DNA from 2 places in the Streptomyces sp. NBC_00234 genome. Region 1 is predicted to be linked to the other one. Evidence: riboswitches for the same ligand, from Rfam matches in the RefSeq annotation. Region 1 holds a riboswitch; the other holds the start of a gene.
What was found. A riboswitch is a leader RNA that binds a small molecule or an ion and turns the genes downstream of it on or off. The one in region 1 is predicted to bind cobalamin.
Positions count from the first base shown of each region.

Region 2: linked by a shared signal. The riboswitch ahead of OG230_RS32415 (CbtB domain-containing protein) and the one ahead of OG230_RS13265 (ABC transporter substrate-binding protein) in region 1 are both predicted to bind cobalamin.

Region 1 covers NZ_CP108101.1:3,055,462-3,060,066, forward strand. Annotated here, with positions in the region: gene OG230_RS13255 (ABC transporter ATP-binding protein) at 1-16, opposite strand, end outside; gene OG230_RS13260 (FecCD family ABC transporter permease) at 13-1,053, opposite strand; gene OG230_RS13265 (ABC transporter substrate-binding protein) at 1,050-2,042, opposite strand; cobalamin riboswitch at 2,080-2,236, opposite strand; gene OG230_RS13270 (M67 family metallopeptidase) at 2,250-2,672, opposite strand; gene OG230_RS13275 (amino acid permease) at 2,787-4,217, opposite strand; gene OG230_RS13280 (DUF2017 domain-containing protein) at 4,524-4,605, opposite strand, start outside.
Region 2 covers NZ_CP108101.1:7,395,881-7,400,485, forward strand. Annotated here, with positions in the region: gene OG230_RS32400 (metallophosphoesterase family protein) at 44-967, shown strand; gene OG230_RS32405 (4'-phosphopantetheinyl transferase family protein) at 964-1,659, shown strand; gene OG230_RS32410 (histidine phosphatase family protein) at 1,674-2,264, opposite strand; adenosylcobalamin (AdoCbl) riboswitch at 2,362-2,509, shown strand; gene OG230_RS32415 (CbtB domain-containing protein) at 2,513-2,728, shown strand; gene OG230_RS32420 (CbtA family protein) at 2,754-3,527, shown strand; gene OG230_RS32425 (GNAT family N-acetyltransferase) at 3,669-4,160, opposite strand; gene OG230_RS32430 (SDR family oxidoreductase) at 4,345-4,605, shown strand, end outside.

The DNA of each region.
Region 1 (4,605 bases):
TGCGCAGGGTCGTCATGCGGGCGCTCCTTCGGGGCGGCGGCGCAGCATCCAGAGGAAGAACGGGCCGCCGGTGAGGGCGGTGAGTACGCCCACGGGGATGTCCTGGGGTGCGGCGACGGTGCGGGCGGCGAGGTCGGCGAGTACGAGGAAGACGGCGCCGCCGAGCGCGGCGACGGGCAGCAGGGCGCGGTGTCCGGCGCCGACGGCCATCCGGGCCATGTGCGGCACCATCAGGCCGACGAAGCCGATCGCTCCGCTGTACGCGACGAGGGCGCCGGTGAGCAGGGAGACGAGGACGAAGACGGCGGCGCGGAAGCGTGCGGTGTCGAGGCCGAGGACGGTGGCGCCCTCCTCGCCGACGAGCAGCAGGTCGAGGGGGCGGGCGATGGTGAGGAGCAGGGCCGTACCGATGACGAGGACCGTCGTGGGCAGGGCGAGCATGTCCCAGCGGGCCGAGCCGAGGCCGCCGAGCGTCCAGTACAGGACTTCCTGGAGGTGGTCGGCGCGGGCGGAGGTGACCAGGATCAGGCTGGTGAGCGCGGACAGGATGTAGGAGACGGCCACTCCGGCGAGGACGAGCCGGTTGGTGGTGAGGCCGGAGCCGCCGCGGGCCAGGGTGTAGACGAGCACGAGCGAGGCGAGGGCGCCGGCGAACGCGGCGGCGGGGATGGTCACGGTGGTGGCGAGTCCGGCCCCGATGCCGAGGACGATGACGAGGACGGCGCCGGTGGACGCGCCGGAGGAGACGCCGAGGAGGAACGGGTCGGCGAGCGGGTTGCGGACCAGGGCCTGGAGGACGGTGCCGATGACGGCGAGTCCGGCGCCGACGACGATGCCGAGCAGGACGCGGGGCAGCCGTACGTCGAGGACGATGGTGCGGAAGGGGCTCGGCCCGGCCCGCCCGGTCAGGATGTCGAGGACCTGGCCGGGCGGGATGCGGACGGAGCCGAGGGCGAGGGCGGCGACGACGGCCGCACCGAGGACGGCGGCGAGGACGCCGACGACGAGGGTGTACCGCAGGCGCCGGCGCGTGTCGGGGGCGCGGCAGCTCACCGGGCGGCGGCCGTCTCCGGGTGGAGCTGGGCCGCGAGGGTCTCCACGGCCGCGGGGGCGCGGACGCCCAGGACCGCGTCGGACAGCGGCAGTACGGCGAACCGCTTGTTCCTGATCGCGGGGACGTCGGCGAGAGCCGGGTCCTCCAGGAGGCGCTTCTTCTTCTGGGCGACGGTGGTGGCGCCGTAGTCGTAGATCAGGACGACGTCGGGCTTGCGGGCGACGACGTTCTCCCAGGAGGCGTCACCGAAGGGCTTGTCGAGGTCGGCGAAGACGTTCCGGCCGCCGGCCCGGGTGATCATCTCGTTGCCGATGCCCTTGCCGCCCGCGGTGAAGGCGGTCTTGTCGCCGCTGTCGTAGACGAAGACCGAGACGGGTTCGACGTTCTCGAGCTTCTGGGCGGCTGCGGCGTTGGTGGCCTTCGCGTCCCGGATCCAGCGTTCGGCGCGGTCGGCGACGCCGAAGGTGCGGCCGACCTCGCGGACCTCCTCGTAGAGGGTGTCCATGGCGGTGTCGCCCTTGGCGCAGTACTCGGTGTTGAGGCGGCTGTCGATGCCCGACTTCCTCAGCGCCTCGCGGCTGCGGCCGTCACTCGCGGCGAACGCGGAGTCGTAGCCGCCGTAGACGAAGTCGGGTGCCGCGGCGAGGAGCTTCTCGTAGGAGGGGTACTCCTTGGCCAGGACCGGGGTGGCCTCGTACTCCTCGGCGTACTCCGGGAGGACCTTGTCGTCGAGGTAGGCGGTGCCGACGAGGGAGGAGGCCAGGCCGAGTTCCAGCATCACTTCGGTGACGTGCTGGTTCATGGTGACGGCGCGCTTCGGGGGCGCCTCGTACGTCGTGGTGACACCGCAGTTGGTGACGGTGTACGGGAAGCCGGGTGCCGCTTTCGCGTCCCCGGAGCTCTTCGTCCCGTCCGCGGTGGAGCAGGCGGTGAGAGCGAGCGGGAGCAGCAGCACGGCGGCTATGAGCGCGGGGGTGCGCCTGGACATGGCGAGCCTCTCCGGGGGATTTCCTCGTCCCCTGGTCGATGCGAGAAGGCGGCAGGTCAGTTCCTGACTCCCGTTCCCTGTCCCGGAGATGACTCTCCCGGAGGGCTCGGTCACAGTGGCGGGACCGTGCCGGACTTGCACCGGCTTCCTGGTTCCTGCCGCCTCGTTGGTCTGCGTGCAGTCTGTCAGATGGTCGTCACGGACGGGTCAGTACGCCTCGACGACCTTGACGTCTTCCTCCGTGATCTCGCCGTCCACGATGCGGTACGAGCGGAACTGGAAGGGGCCCGCCTCGTCGGTGTCCGCGGTGGAGACGAGGACGTAGTGGGCGCCGGGTTCGTTGGCGTACGTGACGTCGGTGCGCGAGGGGTACGCCTCGGTCGCCGTGTGCGAGTGGTAGACGATCACGGGCTCCTCGTCGCGGTCGTCCATCTCGCGGTAGAGCTTCAGCAGGTCCGCGGAGTCGAACTCGTAGAACGTGGGCGAGCGGGCGGCGTTGAGCATGGGGATGAAGCGCTCGGCTCGGCCCGTTCCGGCCGGGCCCGCGACCACGCCGCACGCCTCGTCGGGGTGGTCTGCGCGGGAGTGCGCCACGATCTGGTCGTACAGCGCCTGGGTGATGGTCAGCATGGCGTTCAGGATATGCATGCGGGCCCGCGCGTACCGGGGAGTGGTACGCACGGGACCGCATGGTGGACGGGGCCGTTGGGGCGGCCGTTCGTCCGGGGCAGCCTCCGGGCGGGGTCAGCGCTTGACGAAGGCGGTGTTCTCGGGGTTGCGGGCCTTGAGCACCAGGTAGGAGACACCGAGGATCAGGGCCCAGAGCGGGGCGCAGTACAGCGAGATCCGGGCGTCCTTGTCGACGGCCATCATGACGATGACGAGGCCGATGAAGAGGAGGGCGAACCAGCTGGTGAAGGGGGCGCCGGGCGCCCTGAAGGTGGACTGCGGCAGCTCACCGCGGTCGGCCTTGGCGCGGTAGCGGATCTGGCAGACGAGGATCATGATCCAGGCCCACATGCCGGAGATGGTCGCGAAGGAGACGACGTACGTGAAGGCGTCGCCCGGCCACTGGTAGTTGATCCAGACGCCGACGAGCATCAGCGCGGCCGAGAAGGTGGTGCCCGCCAGCGGGAGGCCGTTCTTCGTCAGCTTGGTGAACGCCTTCGGGCCCTGCCCGTTGAGCGCCAGGTCGCGGAGCATGCGGCCGGTGGAGTACATGCCGGAGTTGCAGGAGGACAGCGCCGCGGTGAGCACGACGAAGTTCACGATCGCGGCGCCGACGCCGAGGCCCATCTGCTCGAACGCGGCGACGAACGGGGAGACGCCCGGCTTGAACGAGCTCCACGGCACCACGGAGAGGATCATGATCAGCGCGCCGACGTAGAAGACGGCGATGCGCCACGGCACGGTGTTGATGGCCTTGGGCAGGACGGTCTTCGGTTCCTTCGACTCGCCCGCCGTGACACCGACGAGCTCGACGGCGAGGAAGGCGAACATCACGATCTGGAGGGTCATCAGCGTGCCGCCGATGCCCTTGGGGAAGAATCCGCCGTCGTTCCAGAGATTGGCGACCGTCGCGGTGTCCCCGGCGTCGGAGAAGCCGATCGTGAGGACGCCGGCGCAGATCAGGATCATGCCGATGATCGCGGTGACCTTGACCATCGAGAACCAGAATTCGAGCTCACCGAAGAGCTTCACGGAGATCAGGTTGGCGCCGTACAGAATGAACGTGAATACGAGCGCGGACAGCCACTGGGGAATGTCCCACCAGTACGTCATATAGGTCGCGGCGGCCGTGACCTCGGTGATTCCGGTGACCACCCAGAACAGCCAGTACGTCCAGCCGGTCACGAATCCGAAGAACGGGCCGATGAATTCACGGGCGTACTCGGAGAAGGATCCCGACACCGGGCGGTACATGAGGAGTTCACCCAGGGACCGCATGATGAAGAAGATCACCAGGCCCGCGATGGCGTAGGCCAGGATGAGACTGGGCCCCGCCCGGTCGATGGCCTTGCCCGCGCCCAGGAAGAGCCCGGTGCCAATGGCTCCGCCAATGGCGATCATCTGGATCTGACGGGCTCCCAGTCCGCGCTGGTAACCCTCGCCCGCTGTTTCGGCATTCGCGGCCTCGTGGCCCGAGTGCCCCTTGTCGACCTGCGCCGATGTCATGGTGATGCGCCTTTCTCCACGCCGATCCGCGCCCTCGCAGGCTACGGATCAGGTCCTGATCCCCCCGGATATGGATGGAGTGCCGCCGGCGTTCGGCCGGTCTGTAGCGCCCCCGGGAACAGGGGTGGCGTCCCCGGGTGGTCGTGAAGATTTATCACGCAGGCCGGGGCAGCCCAGGAGTCATTGTGTGGCGCACACCACAGGAAAAAGCGGACAAGCGTTTCCAGGCGCAGCAAAAAAGGCCATTCAGGTGACGCGATCGTTATTCGGATTTGAGCGTCCGTTGAGCGAACACCTGCGGGGCGGCTACGGCATCAGTGTCTCGACGAGGGTCTCCTGGAGCGCACCGAGCCAGAGGTAGGCCATCACCATGGGCTTGCGCGGGTCG
Region 2 (4,605 bases), 4.3 Mb from region 1:
GGAACAGATTCACGCCTCGGCCGACAGATCGGGAAACGCGTCCATGAGTTCTCTGAGCGACCCCGCCCCGCCCCCCGCGCGGGGAGCGGGCCGGCTCCTCGCCGTGAGTGATCTGCACGTCGGAATCGCCGACAACCGCGCGATCGTCGAGTCGCTGCACCCGACGTCCGACGAGGACTGGCTCATCGTCGCGGGTGATGTGGCCGAGCAGGTGTCGGACATCGCCTGGGCGCTGGAGCTGCTCGCGGGGCGATTCGCGCACGTGGTGTGGACTCCGGGCAACCACGAACTGTGGACCATCGACAGGGATGCCGTGGCGCTGCGTGGCCGGGCACGGTACGACCACCTCGTCGAAGTGTGCCGCGGACTCGGCGTCTCCACGCCCGAGGATCCCTTCCCCCACTGGCCGGGACCGGACGGGCCGGTGGCGATCGCACCCGTCTTCGTCCTGTACGACTACACCTTCCTGGCCCCGGGGACGACGACGAAGGAAGAGTCCCTGGCCCGCGCGCACGAGGTCGGCATCGTGTGCACCGACGAGTTCATGCTCCACCCCGATCCGTACCCGACCCGCGACGACTGGTGCCGGGCCCGGGTCGCGCAGACCGAACAGCGGCTGGCCGCGCACGATCCGGCGGTCCCGCTCGTGATCGCCGGGCACTGGCCACTGGTGCGGCAGCCCACCGATGTCCTGTGGCACCCGGAGTTCGCCCAGTGGTGCGGCACCGAGCTCACCGCCGACTGGCACCGTAGGTTCGACGTGGAGGCCGTGGTGTACGGCCATCTCCACATTCCCCGTACGACCTGGTACGACGGGGTGCGCTTCGAGGAGGTCTCGATCGGCTATCCCCGGGAATGGCGCGAACGGGGCCATCCGCTGGGGCTGTTGCGGCAGATCCTGCCCTACGCGGAGCGCCCCGCCACCCCGGTCGAAGCGCACGCGGACGGTCGGGAGGAGACGTCGTGATCGAACGGATCCTGCCCCTGTACGTGGCCAGCGCGGAGACCTGTGACGAGGACGCGCCGCCCGGCACCCTGTTCCCGGAGGAAGAGGCGCTCGTGGCCACGAGCGTGGCCAAACGGCGGCACGAATTCGCCGCGGCGCGCTGGTGCGCACGCCGGACGATGGCCGCTGTCGGCCTGCCGCCCGCTCCCGTGCTGCGCGGCCACCGCGGAATGCCGCTGTGGCCCGCCGGCTACGTCGGCAGCATGACGCACTGCGACGGCTACCGTGCGGCGGCGCTGGCGAAGGCGGAGGACCTGAGGGGGCTCGGCGTCGACGCCGAGCCCAACGCACCGCTGCCGTCCGGTGTCTGGGAGATCATCTCGCTCCCGTCGGAGCGCGAACGGCTGCTGTCGTACGGTGACGTGGCGGCCCGCGAGGCCGGTTCGGAACCCGACGGAACGGGGACCGTTCACTGGGACCGGCTCCTGTTCAGCGCCAAGGAGAGCGTGTTCAAGACGTGGTACCCGCTCACCCGGATCGAGCTCGACTTCAGCGAGGCGGACATCACGTTCCACCGCACGTCACCGAACACGACCGAAGGCACGCTCAGTGCACGGCTGTTGAGGTCCGCGCCCGGCATCCCGCCGACGCTCACGGGGAGATGGCTGGTTCACGACGGCATCGCGGCGACGGCGGTCACCTTGCCGGGGTGAGCACGTCGGCCTGGTCAGCGGCCTTCGGAAACCAGGGGCTGACCACACGTCAGGTTCCACCGTCCGAGGCGTCCGCTGAGCTGGGTGAGCGTCAGTGGGGCGACGTCGAGGCGCCAGAACGCCGTCGCGGGCAGACCCAGCCCGTGGACGACCGCCGCGCGCACGACAGCTGGCTCGACGACGGCGAGCACCCGGCCTCTGTCCTCTCCCAGGCCGTCGAGCCAGCCGCCGACCCGCGCGCACAGCTCCGACAGGGACTCGCCGCCGTGCGGAGCGGCGGACGGGTCGGAGAGCCAGGCCGCCACGGCTTCGGGCTCGCTGTCGCTCACATCGGACAGCCGACGCCCGCGCCAGCGCCCCAGGTCCCAGTCCGCGGGAGCGGGTTCGGGCCCGGGCCGCAGGCCGAGCGCCTCGGTGGTCCGCAGACAGCGTTCGGAGCCGCCGCTGACGCACAGCTCCGCGTCCGGCACGCCCGCCGCGGCGGCGCGGGCACGCCGCACTCCGGACTCGTCGAGGGGTGCGTCCCCCTCGAACCGGGCCTCTCGCAGAGCGGCGTTCATCGCCGGCGAGACCAACATCACCCGTACCGTCACTTCGCTCTCCATTTTCTGAACGTGGCCTGTACAGCCCGCTACTTGCGGCGTTCGGGGGTCACCGCCAGGCCGATTGCACCATGGCGGTGCTCAGCCACAGGCGGTAAGGTCACGACGACCATGACGACGGTGTGACGGAAGCCGGTGAAAATCCGGCACGGTCGCGCCACTGTGAACTCGTACCTGTACGGGAAGTCAGACCCGGCACCGTCGTCTCAGGCACCACGATCGGGACGCGTGTTCCCCCAGGAGGTTCTGCCATGGCACAGTCTGCTGCCGTCACCACCGGCGCACCCGCCATCACTCCCATCTCGCTGAAGGCCCTTGCACCGTGGGCTGCCTTCTTCGGCATTCTCATGCTCGTCCTGCTGTACTTCGTCGGCGCCGAGCAGGGTGCCATCTCGGTCATCGCCGGCGAAGGCGTTCACGAGTGGGTCCACGACGGCCGGCATCTGCTCGGTTTCCCCTGCCACTGAGAACCGATACGCAGGGGACATTCTCGTGAACTCCATATCTGTCAGGGCTCTGCTCGTCCGCGGGATGCTGGCGGGCCTCGTCGCGGGCGCGCTCGCCCTCGTCGTCGCCTACTTCCTCGGCGAGTCCCAAGTGGACGCCGCCATCGCGCTGGAAGAGGCTCACCACCACGACCACGGCGGCGGCGAGGAACTCGTCAGCCGCACCATGCAGGCCACCGGCGGGCTCGCCACCGGGATCCTGGTGTTCGGCGTGGCGGTCGGCGGCATCGCCGCACTCGTCTTCTGTTACGCACTCGGCCGCATCGGCGACTTCGGCCCCCGGGCCACGGCCGCCTTCGTAGCCGGTGGCGCGCTGCTGACGGTGTACGTCGTGCCGTTCCTGAAGTACCCGGCGAACCCGCCGGCCGTCGGCAATCCCGACACCATCGGCCAGCGCACCGGCCTCTTCTTCCTGATGGTCGCACTGAGCGTGCTGCTGGCCGTCGCCGCCGTCATCCTCGGCAAACGGCTCGCACCTCAGGTGGGCAACTGGAACGCGACGATCGCCGCGTTCGCGGGCTTCGTCCTGCTCATCGGGCTCGCCTACGCCTTCCTGCCCTCGTTCAACGAGGTCGGCAAGGACTTCCCGGCCACGCTGCTCTGGCAGTTCCGGCTGTCCACCCTCGCCATCCAGGCGACGCTGTGGACCGCCTTCGGTCTGATCTTCGGATACCTGACCGAACGCCTGCTGGAGCCGCAGACGGACCGCTCGCGCGCGGGCACGGAAGCGGCGCCCCGGACGGTGGGGGCGGTGAGCTGAGCGGTGGCCGTGACCGGTCTGCCGGTCCCATGACACCCTGACTGATCCGTCCGACCCACGACGCGACCCGCCGGACACCCTCCGGCGGGTCGCGTCGTCGCGTCCCGCCGAAGTGCGTTCCCGGGGCAGCATCCGGTGGGTCTATGACTCCTCGTCGGTCCAGTCGACGAGGTAGTGGTGCAACTGATCGTCCACGCCGACGAGCCGCATCCCCGCGGCGGTCATGACGCGGTGCGACCCGGTGTTGTCGAGGTTGGCGTCACCCTTCACGGACGTGGCGCCCTGCGCGCGGGCGAACTCCAGCAGGGCGCGAAGCGCCTCGGAGGCGTACCCGTTCCCCCGGGCCGCGGGGACCACGCTGTAGCCGATGGTCACCTGGCCCTCCTCGTCGGGTGCGCCGTGGAATCCCATCCCGCCGATCGCCTGTCCGTCCTCCCGCCGCCTGATCTCGAAGGCGCCGAACGGCCGGGGGTCACCGACCGTCTCGCACGTGCGCACGTAGCGCCCGGCGCCGAACCTGTCGCCTTCGTCTGGGTACCCGGGGGCCCACAGGGCGTCGGGCGCCGGTCGGCCCGCCACCAGGTCAGCAGCTTCGGCCGGGCTCATCGGGTGCAGTGCCAGGCGTGTTGTCACAAGGTCATCCATGAACGCGGAGTATTCACGGGGTACGGGCCGAGCGCACCCGAATATGCCCCAGGAGGGTTAGCGCTGATAGTAGCGACGCTACGGATGGCGGGTAGCGGTGCTATTCGTTTGGTGTTAGCGTTGATATATCGGGTTGGTCCGAACCGCCGGCCCCTCCATGAGGAGCAATGCCATGAGCGAGCACAACGCCCCCAGCCGCCGCCGGGTCGCCGTCGTCATGGGAGGCTCCCGCGGCATCGGCCGCGAGAGCGCCGAACGGCTGGCGGCGGACGGATTCGCGGTCGTCGTCAACTACGTGGGCCGGCGCACCGAGGCCGAAGCCGCGGTCGCCGCCATCGTCGCCGCGGGGGGAGAGGCCCTCGCACACCGCGCGGACGTGGCCGACGAGGTCGCTGTCTCCGCCCTCTTCGACGCGGCCGAGGACGCCTTCGGG